Regions from separate parts of the Mesobacillus jeotgali genome, predicted to be linked through region 1. Evidence: riboswitches for the same ligand, from Rfam matches in the RefSeq annotation. Region 1 holds a riboswitch; each other region holds the start of a gene.

Evidence for each region. Region 1 has a riboswitch for thiamine pyrophosphate ahead of FOF60_RS14645 (YkoF family thiamine/hydroxymethylpyrimidine-binding protein). Riboswitches for the same ligand answer to the same signal wherever they lie in the genome.
Region 2: another riboswitch for thiamine pyrophosphate. It lies ahead of thiT (energy-coupled thiamine transporter ThiT); the one in region 1 lies ahead of FOF60_RS14645 (YkoF family thiamine/hydroxymethylpyrimidine-binding protein).
Region 3: another riboswitch for thiamine pyrophosphate. It lies ahead of tenA (thiaminase II); the one in region 1 lies ahead of FOF60_RS14645 (YkoF family thiamine/hydroxymethylpyrimidine-binding protein).
Region 4: another riboswitch for thiamine pyrophosphate. It lies ahead of thiM (hydroxyethylthiazole kinase); the one in region 1 lies ahead of FOF60_RS14645 (YkoF family thiamine/hydroxymethylpyrimidine-binding protein).

The regions. Positions count from the first base shown of each region.
Region 1 is NZ_CP109811.1:2,865,141-2,869,111, forward strand. It holds gene FOF60_RS14630 (hypothetical protein) at 134-289, shown strand; gene FOF60_RS14635 (hypothetical protein) at 359-601, opposite strand; gene FOF60_RS14640 (hypothetical protein) at 776-964, opposite strand; TPP riboswitch at 1,573-1,671, shown strand; gene FOF60_RS14645 (YkoF family thiamine/hydroxymethylpyrimidine-binding protein) at 1,775-2,377, shown strand; gene FOF60_RS14650 (ECF transporter S component) at 2,377-2,973, shown strand; gene FOF60_RS14655 (ABC transporter ATP-binding protein) at 2,957-3,971, shown strand, end outside.
Region 2 is NZ_CP109811.1:1,146,211-1,150,181, reverse strand. It holds gene feoB (ferrous iron transport protein B) at 1-232, opposite strand, end outside; gene FOF60_RS05730 (FeoA family protein) at 232-456, opposite strand; gene thiT (energy-coupled thiamine transporter ThiT) at 724-1,320, opposite strand; TPP riboswitch at 1,430-1,536, opposite strand; gene FOF60_RS05720 (histidine kinase N-terminal domain-containing protein) at 1,795-2,925, shown strand; gene FOF60_RS05715 (dicarboxylate/amino acid:cation symporter) at 2,978-3,971, opposite strand, start outside.
Region 3 is NZ_CP109811.1:2,341,111-2,345,081, forward strand. It holds gene FOF60_RS11920 (DUF2935 domain-containing protein) at 134-946, shown strand; gene tenA (thiaminase II) at 1,030-1,701, opposite strand; TPP riboswitch at 1,781-1,890, opposite strand; gene FOF60_RS11930 (hypothetical protein) at 2,064-2,279, shown strand; gene qoxD (cytochrome aa3 quinol oxidase subunit IV) at 2,541-2,840, opposite strand; gene qoxC (cytochrome aa3 quinol oxidase subunit III) at 2,842-3,447, opposite strand; gene qoxB (cytochrome aa3 quinol oxidase subunit I) at 3,437-3,971, opposite strand, start outside.
Region 4 is NZ_CP109811.1:939,436-943,406, forward strand. It holds gene FOF60_RS04675 (LiaG family protein) at 1-37, opposite strand, end outside; gene pepT (peptidase T) at 250-1,482, opposite strand; gene FOF60_RS04685 (DUF3951 domain-containing protein) at 1,608-1,745, shown strand; TPP riboswitch at 1,949-2,058, shown strand; gene thiM (hydroxyethylthiazole kinase) at 2,128-2,943, shown strand; gene thiD (bifunctional hydroxymethylpyrimidine kinase/phosphomethylpyrimidine kinase) at 3,127-3,969, shown strand; gene thiE (thiamine phosphate synthase) at 3,942-3,971, shown strand, end outside.

The DNA of each region.
Region 1 (3,971 bases):
AGTTAATGAATCCGTTTTGCATGATTTAAAATCGTTAGTAAATACTTACAACGACGGTACCCGAGGCATGAATCTTTCTGATAAGGGAAGAAGTAATATACACAGTACTAAACAAAGGCAGGAGGATGAGAAAATGGAGCAAAAACAAAATAACCATAAACATTTCAATGAGGAAAATGAACAGCATAGTATGGTTTGCAATGACCAGTTATTTTTTCAGGAATTAAGGATAGCAGCTGAAGAGGCTGAACGAGACAGCATCGATACAGATCAAAATAAAGCAAAATAAAAAGAGAAAGGCAAATCGCCTTTCTCTTCCTATTTAGGGTCAGTAACGCAAACATTTACATAAAGTGCTTTAACTAATGAACCGGTCCCTTTCCGCTGCATCTTCTTCCCGCTGTGCTTCTCTTTCTTCATACCAAAATTTAATATGAGTCAGGATCGAGAAAACGAGGAAAAAGTTCATCGACCAGACACTGACAAACGGGGCCATCCCCCCGAACTCAATCGTCTCATACTGTTTGAATACCATTACAATATATGACTCAATGAACACAAGGACAAAGCCGGCTACACCTGCAATTGCCATTCGCATCATAATCAAAAACCACCTTATCGTATTATCAGATTATTTAAATAATACGACTAATTATTGATTAACGCAACTGTTTTGTTCACTAATTCGCCATATTTGAACCTTGACAATTTGGCATAGTCTAATTTACCCATACATCTTTTTTCATGGACAATTAATATTTGAACTCAGTCCGATTTATCTATTCAACTTCTTTTGCTTTTGCATGATTTCATATGATTTTTCTATTATATCTGTTAATACATCGCCTTTGTATATCCTGCCGATTTTTGTATTCTCTTGATAATATTCGACAATCTCATCTAGTTTATCAGATGTTTCCTTCGATACTCTCACATTCAATTGAATTCTCTGGGCCTCATTCATGGAACAGATTTCCCTCCAAATCCTTTAATTCTATGTAAAAAAATACAATTCATCAATTTGCTAGCAGTTTGATAGTATGTAGATATATGTCGCTAACTAAGCCGCAACGCCCTTTATTTTAACATAATCTATCACCTTACAACACTATGTTGTTTTTCCTATCCTCTTCCAGGGTAATTTATATCAAGATTTGTTTTTAACGAGGGAATTATTTAGGGTTACATGACTGTTTGAGCTTTTCCCAGTTGCCCTATTAAAATTTGAATGACATGGAGATTTTCTATGAAGCTTACAAATTGGTCCTACACAAAGAGATATAATATTAAAGCGCAGTTTGACGTTTTTCCAAACTCGGTCGTTATATTTCGCCAAATCAAAGATTACTATTTCGTTTATACTGTTAAATGGTCTTTAAGTGACCCTGTCGTTTCGAAAAAAGATCTAGGCGAAATGGAACTGTTGCTGAATATGGACCTCGGTACTCTGGGGAGCTATTGCCAAAGAAAAGTTTTTGGAAACCATTCGGAATGATACAAATTTTTAAAATTAGCCATTTACAATACAGCCTATTTACATTAAGATGATTTTGAAAACAACAACTGCATAGGTTTTTGCACTAGGGGAGCTTTTGGCTGAGAAGAACTTTGTTCTGACCCTTATTACCCGATCTGGATAATACCAGCGTGGGGAAGTGCAGGCGAAGCTCTTCGTTATATCTCTTTTTTTATCTGACGATAGAATTCAACTGCATCCACCACGCTGGATGCAGTTTTTTGTTTTTTATCAAGTGAACAAAGGAGATGTAATGGTATGAATGAAATTTTTTGCGGTACAAGTGAGATTACAGGGGCCACGTTTACGATTTCCCCAATGTCAGACAGGTTTGTGGACATTATTCTCTCTGCATTGAAGGAAGTTGATACATCAAAGGTATGGATGAAGACAGATGATGTCAGCACATGTGTCCGGGGACGTTCTGAACATGTTTTTGATGTAGTTAAAGCGATATTCCTGAACGCTTCAATCGGTGGAGGTCATGTGGTCCTGAATGCCACGTTTTCAAATGGATGTCCTGGTGACAGTGCAGGGGATGCTTTTATGGCGGAAGATTCATATTTAATGAATGAGGAGCGTTCTCAAAAAATCAACCAGGAGGTCGCAGCCCAGTTTGCTCTCTATCCTTTGGGAATCCCCGGATATATGAATGTAATCATGGATCAAATAAAAACGGTTGATCAACAAGGAGTCTTTAGCGGAGGAGTTCATTATGCTTCAAGATTGGACGGCGACGCCAATAAGGTTTTTACCGGGATGGAAAACGCTTTTGATGGTGCCAGGAACAGTGATTCTTCACATATTGTTATGACGGTGACCATGTCCGCCAACAGCCCTTCCCGTAAGGAGGGACGATAATGCTCGCAAACTGGAAACTTCGAGAGGTTGTAGTTTTATCCGTATTGGCAGTTGTTTTTGGCGTAATCTACCTCCTGTTCTTACAGCTCGGCAATGTGCTTGTAGGCATGTTCGGACTAATCGGCTATGACTTGATCTTCGGGATCTGGTTCATCGTTTCCATCATAGCTGCCTACATCATCAGGAAGCCTGGAGCAGCGGTGTTATCAGAAACAATCGCAGCAACAATCGAGGTCATGCTTGGAAATGCTATTGGTCCGCGTCTGATCCTGGCCGGTATTATCCAGGGACTGGGTGCAGAAGCCGCATTTGCGGCAACCAAATGGAAGAACTATTCTACATGGGTTCTTGTAGCAGCAGGAATGGGGTCTTCCCTCACCAGCTTCGCATGGGGCTATTTTTTAGGCGGCTTCTCCGCTCTATCACCTGGTTATGTAACAGCCATGTTTGTCGTCAGGCTTATTAGCGGTGCAATCTTAGCGGGTCTTCTAGGTAAATACATAAGCGACAGCCTCGCTAAAACAGGAGCGTTGAATAGCTTCCCGCTTGGAAAGGAAGCCAGAAAGGCAAAGCAGAACAATGATATCTCAGCCTAGTCTTCCATTTCTTGAAGTGTCAAACGTAACGTTCCGATTTGAGGAGGATCAGGATGATATTTTAAAGAATATCACTTTTGATATTAATGAAAATGAGAACATTCTTGTACTGGGTCCAAGCGGTTCAGGTAAGAGCACACTCGCATACTGTATGAATAATCTATATCCAGCGTCTGTTGATGGAATAATGAGCGGCAGCATAAAATTCAGAGGAAAGGAATTATCCTCCTTCGAGTCCGGAAAGATAAATCAAAAAGTCGGGTTGGTCATGCAGGATCCTGATTCTCAGTTTTGCATGCTGACTGTCGAGGAAGAATTAGCTTTTGTTTTAGAGAATATTCAATTTCCTAGATCGGAAATGAAAGAAAGAATAGATTATGCCCTAGACTTAGTAGACATAAGGCACTTTAAACACAGGCTGATCCACTCACTCTCTGGCGGGCAAAAGCAAAAGCTTGCGATTGCATGTGCACTGGCAATGGAACCTGAGTTATTAATACTTGATGAACCTACTGCCAATCTGGACCCCGCCTCAGGGTTCGAATTGGTCCAAACGTTAAAAAGATTAAAGAATGAGCACTCGTTTAGCATCCTAGTTATCGAGCATAACCTGGATCATTGGCTCGAAGTGATGGATCGCTGCATCATATTGAATTCTGCGGGTGAACTGTTTTTTAATGGTCCGCCTGATGTTTGTTTTAATCATTTTGCAAAAGAACTGGCAAGTGAAGGGATTTGGTTACCCCGCTCTATTGACGCAGGGTTGAAGCTTCGGGAGGCTGGATTGCTAATGTCCTCCTTCCTGCCTATGACGATTGATGAACTGATTGAAAATAGTATAGATTTAGGGAAAACAGTGAATTTCTTAAAAACGGATGGCCGCGAGCAAAAACCGAATCCTTCTCCAGCCATTTTCGAAGTGAAGGATGTCAGTTATTCGAAAGAGAATCATGTATTAATCGAGGATATTTCTATATCGATTAATGGTGGTGAAATTA
Region 2 (3,971 bases), 1.7 Mb from region 1:
CGAATGGTTCATTCAGGAAGAAATTCGTTACAACACCTTCATCTTTAGAAAGTGGATTGAGGGTATACACCCCGGGAAGGTCAATAAGCTGGTCCCTGCCATTTTTAAGTAATCCAACTTTCTTTTCGACCGTTACCCCGCTCCAGTTGCCGACATATTCATAGGAACCTGTTAAGTTATTAAACAATGATGTTTTTCCAGTGTTTGGATTGCCAATGAGCGCAATATTCATCATACTCGCTCCACTTCAATCCTTAGGGCTTCTTTGCGGCGGATACCGATGCATTGCCCGCAGGATTCAACCATGACTGGGCCGCCAAAAGGCAGTATGCATTTTACGCACACTTCAGAGCCTTCTGCTATTCCCAAATCAAGCAATCTTCTTCTGACAAATTTGTCAGCACTTGCAATATTCATGATCCGGCCTTTTTCACCAGTCTTTAATTTTCCCAGCATAGCCATCACCTTTTTTTAGTTTAATAGTTATGATAAAACTCTTTGATGATTCTTTTTTCTAAATGAGAATGATTATCTTTATTTAACCAGTTGACGGCGAGATACACTGTGACATAAATCACTAAGATTACGCTTGCAACGTATATTTATTGCAAACTCCATATAATTGACAATATTTTCACCCACAATCACTTCATTTTCATCATATACCCTTATAGGTATAAAGTGCGCATAAAAAATAGGAGAGCTTTTCAGCTCCCCCATCTGCTACATTTTATTGCTTACAGGTGTCGACTTAACCATTCTCGATGGTGCGTAGCCGATGACCAGAATAATGATAATGGCACTTAAGATCATGCTCGGAATCATATAGGTACCGTTATAGATTATTGAATAAAGCCACGCTGGCTGTCCTTCTGGCGCCCAGACTCCAAAAAAGATCCAGCCCGAAAAGAAATGAGCGATAAAGCGAAGCAAGCTTCCAATAAAGGTACCGGCGATGATCAAACCAATCCACTTTGTCTTATTTCCATTCTGGATATTTTCCTTGATCTGCCTCGCAAAAATACCGGCAGCTCCCAGTACAGTAAATGCAACCACATAATCAATGAATCCCTGTACAGGGTGGTATATTTGCGAGAAGCCAAGGATGAATTGCAAAAGTCCGAGCAGCAGCCCGGTTATTGCGCCGCCTTTTATTCCCCAGCGGAACGCCATCAGGAATACAGGCACCATCGCAATCGACACTGATCCTCCCTGGGGCCAGATTCTTGAAAATAAAAATCCGGAAAATAAATCAAGCAAATAAGCCAGTGCGGAAAATACGGCTATTTCCACTAAAAAGAGAGTTTGTTTTTGTTTCATGTTATGTTCCTCCTTCTTTTCAGAATGAGGTCCGTTTCTACCACGCCTTTTCTGCTTCAGAAACAAAAAAAGCAATCGTGGGGATCGATATAGGATTCCCAAGATTGCTTTCCTATCGCATCCACATTCCTTCGCTAGCATTAACTAACAGGTTCAAAGGGTAAGAACTCGGCCGCTCACTCTCAGCTACTTTACGCAGCTCCCCTTGTGGTTATTATTTAGTTTCTACACTATGAATATACTACTTCTGCCATTCAATAACAAGTAGAACCTGTCAGCAGACTCTGCACTTCCCAATTAATGTCGATGGAACAATAGACAAAACTCTTTCATTGTTGCTAAAAAAGTCGGTCTTTTGTCACGATTTTAGCTATTCGACGTGATTCAGCGCATGTTCTTAATATTCGACAAAGGGATTTCGGGTTTTTCCTCGAATCTTTAATACCGAAATGAAAAACTGGGGGACTTAATGAAATGCTGCCAATTACGGATAACCGATTGCTTAGCTTCCTGACTAGTGAAAAAGAAAACCTGATAGCTGACTGGACGGAAAAAATAATCGTCTCAGAAGATGATCCATATAAAGAGAAAATAAGCAAGAACGCTGAGAGAATGTATGCAGTCATTCTCTCGGTGTTTTCTAGGACAAGCGAAGAATTGGAAGAACATATTCAGGAGCTTGCTTTCATGGTCGGAGAAGAACGGGTTCGTGCTGACATTAACATTGGCGATTTTGTCTATAATGTCAATTCCGGACGCTCCGTTTTATATAAACATCTTCATAAAATGAATATGGAATGGACAGAAATGCAAGAGGCCATCAACTCGATCAATTACTGTTTCGATACCTTTTTATATTACGCTGTATCCTATTATAATGAACAGAAAAACAAGATTATCGAGGAAAAGAACCAGTTCATCGATTCAACGCATAAAGACAGGCTGACATTGCTTGGGCAAATGACGTCTAGCTTCATCCATGAATTCCGCAATCCGTTGACTTCTATTCAGGGCTTCATCCAGCTCTTGAGATCTGAACACCAAGATATGAAGTATCTCGATATCATCTCAAGCGAGCTTGAGCAGCTGAATTTCCGAATTTCACAATTCTTGCTGCTGTCAAAAAAAGAGCTGATTGGAAAAGAAAAGACACATTTCTCTTTAAATAAAATGATTGATGAGGTTTTAAATTTCCTATATCCCAGCATCCTTGACACGAATGTCCGCGTGATCAAAGAGGTAGCAGAGGATATGGATTTGTACGGCTATGCTGATGAAATCAGGCAGGTCCTCATCAACATCATCTTTAATGCCATTGACGTATTGAGCCAATACCGTGATGACCCACAGATTGAAATCAAAGGATTTTTCGTGAATGATACCCATATCAAAATAGAAATTTCGAATAATGGGCCAATCATACCCGACCATTTGCTAAAAACCATCTTTGAGCCATTCGTCACGACCAAAACACTTGGAACCGGACTTGGGTTGTTCGTCTGCAGGGAAATAATCGAAAAGCATAAAGGCATACTTGCCTGTTCATCAGAACCTGACAAGACGTCTTTCATTATGCTGCTGCCTTTGACAAGAATCGAAATCTGACATATAACCTGAACAAGAAGACCCCGCCGGCAAAGGCGGGGTCTCTTCTACTTTAATCTAAATATTCAAGAGAGCGGTTGTCTGCCATATTTTTAACTTTGCTTTTCTCCGGTCTTACTTGATGCTTTTTCTCAGTTTCAGAGACGATGACCGCACAAGCTGCATCTCCTGTAATGTTGACAGCGGTGCGAGCCATATCAAGCAAACGGTCAATCCCGAGAATGAGGCCGATTCCTTCAACAGGCAGACCTACAGATTGGAGGACCATGGCCAGCATGATCAAACCAACACCTGGAACACCTGCCGTCCCTATACTTGCAAGCACGGCAGTCAAGACGACAGTCAAAAGCTCTGCCATTGTAAGGTCGGCACCGTATACCTGTGCGATGAATACGGTAGCTACACCCTGCATGATCGCGGTACCGTCCATGTTGATCGTCGCTCCGAGAGGCTGAACGAAGCTGCTGACAGATTCAGGGACACGCAGGTTCTTCTGAGCTGTTTCCATTGATACCGGCAGTGTGGCATTACTGCTCGATGTACTGAAGGCTACTCCCATAGCAGGAGAGAATTGCTTGAAGAACCAAAATGGGTTTTTCTTTCCGAGAAAATATACACCAGAACCATAAGTGATGAACGCATGGACAACTAGAGCCAGAACAACGACTAGCATGTATACTCCCATGGCCTTGATGGCATCGATTCCCTGGCTTCCGATAGCGGTTGCGATCAACCCAAAAGTTCCGTACGGAGCAAACTTCATGACAAGGCCGACCAGATACATCATGATCTCATTTCCCTGTTGTACCAGATTCAGAATACCTTTTGTTTTGTCACCAAGTGCCGTTAACGCAATACCGATGAAAATCGCCAAAATAATTACCTGAAGCATATTTCCGGTTGTCAGTGCTTCAAATGGATTTGCCGGAATAAGATTTAAAAAGGTTTCACTTACTGGCGGAGCTTCTTCAGCCTTGAATTCAGCTCCACTCGTGTCAAATTCGCCCATCAATCCTGGTTTTATAAGGAAGGCTAGAGCAAGGCCT
Region 3 (3,971 bases), 520 kb from region 1:
CTCCTTTTGGAATTGATTTTTTTAGTATCTCCACATCAGGATAAAAGATGAATGATATTAAAAATTTCTATCGATCATCATTTCTTACTCTTTTGAACAGTAAGTATAAGAAGGAAAAGGAGGGGGTAAAGGGATGATTTCTCTTTGGGATGAACATTCATTTTGGATTGAAATGCTGCAGGATCACGCTTATTTTGTCAGGGACGGTTTGTCTCCAAATGAATCGGAGTATGTGGAAATTGCGAGGCAATTTATACGGTTATATGGCGAACTTTTAGGCGAGTTACAGTCGATTCCTCGTCAAACAGGCTACCAGGACAGTCAAATGATTGATTTTTCAAGAAAAGCATGGCAGGTTGCTAAAAGCTATTATGATTTTGAAGGTACACTGCAATCATTACGAATTGATAACAAAGTTAACCTTAACTTGTCACCAACCTATTTAAACGGTACATTAAGTGAAAATCAGGAGTATTTACGGATATTGAGCTATCTGGTACAAGGCCAAGAACCAGTACGGTTGTCCGTTACACAGGTGATGGACCTTTGGCTTGAAGACCAGCTTGGCCACGCGGTACTTTTTGAAAATCTCCTCGATCCAATTGAAGTCGAAGCCAACATAGTAACGCAGGAGTACAAACGAAGATTTCAGCTTTACATTGTCCAGAATCACCATTTGAAAAATTATCTTCGGGTAAAACAGCCAGGCTTTGCCCGTCAGCAGGAATTCATCTATGAAGTAGGAAAGACGACGCTGGAAATGGATCATTATATTAGAAAGATGGTGGAAAAGTATAAGGCCAATACACTTTTGAATAAAACAAATCTCCGCTTTCTGGAGCATCACTTTCCAGAAACCTGTTACTTTCTTGCCAGTTTAAGCTACTATGAACCAAGGCTGCAGGCACAAGTCGGCAATTGCTCCTTGTCGAAGCCTTCCTTTTAGGCAAAAAACAACAGCATGAAGTGACCTGTTTGCACCCTGAATTAAAACAACGGGAAGGATCCCGTTGTTTTTTATGTTCGCTTTTACAATTCAATAGGCCATTTTTCTTGATTGTATGCCATGTCCCAAAACATGAATTCATACTGGCTGCTTATGATAAAATGCAGTTTCATTTTTTCTTTTTCTATATTTGACGCTTCCACTGCAAGCTGATCAAGCCTGTTTAGCTGCTCATTTACAAGTTCACTGAACCATTCTCCTCCATATGCTGCAATCCATTCTTGATAAATTTGGACATTGGGGGTGGATCCCTTAAACAATTGTCCAATTTCATGGTAAATCCAGTAGCATGGTAGGATGGCTGCGATGATTTCAGCCAGGCTTCCTGAAGCAGCAACTCGATAAAGATGGGAAGTGTAAGCATAGGCAGTAGGAGAGGGGTTAAACTCCGCTAGTTCTTGTTTTGTTACTTCCAGTTGCTTTAGAAAATTTTCATGCAAACCAAGTTCAGCCTCATAAGTCCCCATGGAATGGGCTGCCATTCTCGAAGTGGTGAACAAATCAGCTGCTCTTGACGCTGCGATTGCCTGTATCCTGGCAAAATGGGAAAGGTAATAGGAATCCTGTAAAACATAATAGCGAAAGGATTCCATTGCTAAATTACCATTTGCAATTCCCTGTACAAATGGGTGATCAAAATTTGCCCGCCAGATTGGATCAGCCTGTCTCTTTAACTCCTCAGTAAAACTCTTCATAAAAATCTCCTCCTCTTCCTGTTTAGCCCAATAAAAAAACCACTTTCCAAAGAAAGTGGTTTTATTGGCACAACAAAAAATGTCCCAAATTCCACTTTCCTACGCTGGTATAAACCAGATCAGGTTCCAAGGGTCTCAAAGTTTCACTTTAATCTCAGCCTTAAATCAAAGGCACCCCTAGTGGTAAAATACGGATATTTAGATTTCATCTGTAATCATAATAGCTTGGCTGTTGAAGAGTCAAGCTATTAAGGAAAAATAAATTGTGAAAAAATTTGGTGCTAATTGTGAACATTATGTGACATTTGTTTATAAATTCTGTTAATATTAAAATTACATACGAAAAAGTGGGGGAATGAGAAGTGGGAAAACTTCTTATGTATTTTTATTTAATCGTTGGATTGTATTGTCTTGTAAGCGGATTCCTGGCATTGATGTCACACGGATTCCAGCATGCAGTATTATCACTGTTTCTGGCAGCATTTAACTTCGCGATGTTCTCACTATTCAAGAAAGAAGGCAAACTGCCACGATTGCGTTTAATCAAAGGACGCAAAGGCGAGATGGCTAAAATTTAGTTCATTAATGAAAAGTGAAGGTTGTTTGAAGTAGAGTAAGGTTGGGACAAAATCCCGGCCGCCTAAGCAAAAGTTGTCCGAAGTAGGGGCATGTTCGGACAAAATCTCGTTGGCCCAAGCAAAGATTGTCCGAAGTAAGAGCATGTTCGGACAAAATCCAGCTGCCTCAACCGAAAATTGTCTGAATCAGCATCAATTATTCAAAATGAGCCCACAAAAAAACCAGGTCACCCCTGAGAGGATGCCTGGTTTCATTTCATTTTAATGCGAGTGTCCAGAAGTCATGACCCAGATGGATCCTGCAACTATGACAACTGCGATAAAAGCTGAATAAATGATATTGATATTATTGGTTACTTTATCATCGCCTTCATTGATGTGCATGAACATGTATAGCTGGATTCCGGCCTGGATAACTGCCAGTGTTCCGATGATCCACATGACTGCCTTCATTGAGAGTGAGCTCTGAAGGGCAATCCATGCTGCTCCGAATGTCAGGACTAGTGACATGAAGAATCCGATGACATGACTGATTGGGAAGCCTTTAGAATGCTTATCCATTTTACATCACCAACCCTTGTAAATAAACAAATGTGAAGATGAAGATCCAGACGACGTCAAGGAAGTGCCAGTACAGTCCGAAGATAAATGCTTTGCGGGCTGTAACAGGTGTTAATCCTCGCTGCAATATCTGGATGATCAGCAGGATAGCCCAGCCAATCCCGATTGTAACGTGCAAACCGTGTGTTCCAAGCAGAACGAAGAAGCTGGATAGGAACGCACTTGTCTGCATCGTAGCACCTTCATGGACATAATGGATAAACTCGCGAACCTCCATGAACAGGAAGCCGCCGCCCAGCAATAATGTGAATACGAGCCACATCAGCATGCCTTTAATATTGCTTCTGCGCATTTCGAAGATCGAGATTCCCATTGTAAAACTGCTTGTCAGCAGCAGGAAAGTCTGGATCATGACATCTCTTACAATAAAAATATCTTTTTGTGTAGGACCGCCTGCATATCTTTCACCGAGCACTCCATACACTCCGAAAAGGGTAGCGAACAGCACGATTTCTGCTCCAAGGAAGACCCAGAAGCCGAGGATATTCATCCTATTTTGTTCTGTCTGGTATTCAAGCGGTAAAGCTGCATTGACTTTAGCTGACATGGTTCTTCACTCCTTTGTTCGCGCCTTTTCTCCATTTGCTTTCTGTCTCAAAGATTTCATCCTTGTGGACATGGAAACCTTCATCATAATCAAATGAACGGAAGGCAAGACCAGCAAGAATACCTAGAGCGGCAACTCCGGCTGCAATCGTCCACTCGAACACAAGCAGGAATCCAGAAATTCCAAATACGACACCCATATAAATTGGAATCCATGTATTGCTTGGCAAGTGGATTTCTTCAATCTCATCTTCAGCAAGCGGCCGAAGTTCATTGTTCTTTTTCATGTGCCAGAATGCATCAAGCTTCGTAACCTCTGGCAGTGAAGCAAAGTTATAATGCTGTACAGGTGTTGCAGTAGCCCACTCAAGTGTTCTTGCATCCCATGGGTCATTGCCGATATTACGTTCAGCGTTACGTGCGCTCCAGTAGATGTTGTACACAAGAGCCGCAAAGCCTGCCGCAAGAATTACTGAACCAACAGCAGAAATCATCATTAATGGACCAAACCCAGTTTCAGCTGAG
Region 4 (3,971 bases), 1.9 Mb from region 1:
CGGTAATCACCAGGAAAATAACTAAAATCCGTTTCATTTTTAAAATCTCCTCTCAAATCTCATTCTATATCCAGAATAAGGGGAATCACTCTAAATCCCAATGCACCTCCGATTTAAATCTCGATAGGACCTGAGGCTGATTTCTGAATGGGTCGCTCAGCGGGACTCTATTCGAGAGATCTCAGCAACAATCCCTAAAAAAAGAAGCCAGATTTCCGTATACCTGGGAATCTGGCTTCTTGTTGTTAGTTAAGCTTTGGCTTCGAAAAGTTTAGCAATTTCTACAATTGTTTCTACTGATTTCATCATGTTATCAACAGAGATATATTCGAATCTTCCGTGGAAATTCTCTCCGCCTGTAAAAATATTCGGTGTCGGCAGTCCCATATAGCTTAGCTGGGAACCGTCTGTGCCACCCCGGATCGGTTTGACGATCGGCTTGATGCCGAGGTTTTCCATTGCTTCATAGGCGATGTCGACAATTTCTTTAACCGGCTCGATTTTATCCTTCATATTATAATATTGGTCATTCATTTCGAGTTCAACGCGGGTTTCACCATAAGTCAGCCTTAATTCATTGGTGATTTTCTGCACCAAATCCTTTCGTGCCTGGAAGCTGTCTCGGTCAAAATCACGGATGATATAGTGCAGCGTCGTTTCCTCCACATCACCATTGATCGAACTGAGGTGGAAGAAGCCTTCATATCCTTCCGTATGCTCAGGCGCTTCTTCTGCTGGAAGTTTGCTGTTGAATTCCATGGCGATTTTGGCCGAGTTCACCATTTTTCCTTTTGCTGTTCCAGGGTGGACGTTCTTGCCTTTAAATGTCACCTTGGCGCTGGCTGCGTTAAAGCTTTCATACTCCAGCTCGCCAAGCGGACCACCATCGACGGTATAGGCGTATTTTGCATTGAACGCCTCGACATCGAATTTATGAGGTCCTCTTCCGATTTCCTCATCTGGCGTGAAAGCGACACGGATCCTGCCATGTTTGATTTCCGGGTGCTTGATCAAATAAGCCATTGCTGTCATGATTTCGGCGATTCCGGCTTTATTGTCAGCACCAAGCAGCGTGGTTCCGTCAGTGGTGATCAGAGTATGTCCTTTATATTGAGGGAGTTCTGGAAAATCAGCAGGCGACAGGATGATATTCTGTTCATCATTCAGGATAATCTGGTTGCCCTCGAAGTTTTCCACAATCTGCGGATTAACATTTTTGCCGGTAAAATCAGTTGCTGTATCGACATGAGCCAGAAAGCCGATTGTAGGTACATCTTTTTCCGTATTGGCAGGAAGTGTGGCCATCACATAACCATTTTCGTCAATACTGACTTCCTCCATACCGATTGATTTCAACTCCTCGACCAGCATATTGGCAAGAGTGAGCTGGCCTTCCGTCGAAGGAGTGGTTTCACTGTTTTCATTTGATTGAGTATCAACTTTTACATAAGAGGTAAATCTTTCGATAATCTCATTTTTCATTGTCTTTCATCTCCCATTTGTATGTATATTTTCATATTAGCACAGAACGTCTGAAACACCATTTGAAAAAGAATGAAAATTCCATTTTTTACATGTATAATGTATGGAAAAGGAGGCTGGGGAATATGGGTTATGTGTTCACGGCTATTGTACTGTTTGTTGTGTTTTATTCGATTTATAGAATCATCACTTCCGGGAAGCTGCCAAGCAATACCTATACTCCGTTTGATGATCTTGCCGAGGGAAAAAAGAAAGATGATTGATATCGTGTCATCATTGTCCTGATATAGTCTCTCTGGTCCATCACGATCACATTGCAAAAACTGGCTGCAAGAATAACAGATGGGCAGGTTCGCAACTCAAGCTTCTGGAAGAAATCAAGAAAGAACTAAAAAAAGACAGAAAATGAACTTTTCACTTTACATATATAAAAGTTAAGACTAGGATTAAGATAATTGAATATTCGATTTACTACTAGGGGTGCCCTGCTGCGGGCTGAGAGGAAGACGCTAAGTCTTTTAACCCTTCGGACCTGATCTGGGTAATACCAGCGTAGGAAAGTAGTGTGAGAGAAGTTTTCTTACTTTGCTTTTAAGCCAGGTCCATTTACGGATCTGGCTTTTTATTTTTTAAGGAGGAATCAGGATGGAAAAAAGAGAGATTGCTGGCTTGCTAGAAAGAGTAAGGAGGGAGAATCCGCTCGTCCATAATATCACCAATGTAGTGGTCACCAATTTTACCGCTAATGGACTGCTGGCTTTGGGCGCATCCCCGGTGATGGCCTTTGCACATGAGGAAGTCGCTGAAATGGCAGGCATGGCGGGGAGCCTTGTGCTGAATATCGGAACGTTGCGGCCGGAAGTCGTTGAGTCGATGCTGATTGCCGGTAAAGCGGCAAATGAGCAGGGAGTTCCGGTCATACTTGATCCGGTCGGCGCGGGGGCGACTGCTTATCGGACCGAAACTGCGAGAAGGCTGATGGAAGAATTAGAGATTTCGATTATCAGGGGAAATGCTGCGGAAATAGCGAATGTTGCCGGTGAAACCTGGAGCATACGCGGTGTTGACGCAGGAGATTCAGATGGGGATGTAATCGAGCTGGCTGAATCCGCAGCGCAAAAATTGAACACGATTGTAGCACTGACAGGGAAGGAAGACGTTATCACAGACGGGAAGTCTACGTTTGTAGTCAGTAATGGACACCCAATCCTTACGAAGGTAACCGGTACCGGATGCCTGCTGACTTCGGTAATCGGGGCATTTACAGCAGTTGAAAAGGATTTTCTGAAAGCAGCAGCTGTTGCAGTGATCATTTATGGAGTAGCAGCGGAAGTTGCCGCAGACAAAAGCGCCATGCATGGACCGGGAAGTTTTCAAGTAGAGTTCTTGAACCAGCTTTACCACTTGGATGCTGAGGAAATCTACAATAAAAGTTCTTTTGATAAAAGGTTGTTTTCGTAAAGATTTTTGTTAAAATCCTAAAGCCGATTTTAACGTAATATAAAGCTAATTTGCAGGTCGGTATTAAGTTTGTTGCTCTTTTCTCATTATTAGAGTCAACTTTCATAGAAACATAGTTCATTCATTACTATTTTGCGGTCAATAGCAACAAAGTTTAGAAAAGAGCCTAATAAAAGGAGGTAAATGATTATGAAAAAAGCACTGACAATCGCAGGGTCGGACAGCGGCGGGGGGGCCGGAATCCAGGCAGACCTGAAGACGTTCCAGGAGCTGGGTGTATACGGAATGTCCGCGCTGACAGCAGTAACAGCGCAAAACACTCTTGGCGTTCAGGGAGTTTATCCGTTGACGGCAGAAGCTGTGGCAAGGCAAATCCAGTCTGTTGGCGAGGACATTGGGACCGATGCCTTGAAAACTGGGATGCTTTTTAACGAGAAAATCATCGAAGCGGTCGCGGGAAAGATTAGAGAGTTGAGCTTGGAAAGAGTCGTAATCGATCCGGTCATGATTGCGAAGGGAGGAGCTTCATTGCTTCAGCAGCAGGCTGTTTCGGCCCTCAAAGAACATTTGCTTCCGCTCTGTCTTATCATCACTCCGAACATTCCTGAGGCCGAGGTGCTGACAGGTATGTCTATCAGGACGATTGGTGAAAAAAAGGAGGCGGCTAAACGGATCCATGAGCTCGGAGCTAAAAATATCGTTATAAAAGGCGGTCATGATGAGGAAACAGTACAATCTGTTGATGTCCTTTTTGACGGAACGGATTTTACGTACTTCTCCACTCCAAGGATTGGGACGAAGAACACCCATGGAACAGGCTGTACTTTTTCAGCTGCAGTCACGGCACAGCTCGCGAAAGGAGCTTCGGTCCATGAATCAGTTTCTGTGGCGAAGGAGTTCATCCAGGCTGCCATTGCCAATCCGCTGGATATCGGGAATGGACATGGACCTACTAACCATTGGGCCTACAATACAAAAAAGGAAGGCGAGGTCAGCTCATGGCGAGAATCAGTCCTGAACAAATGAGA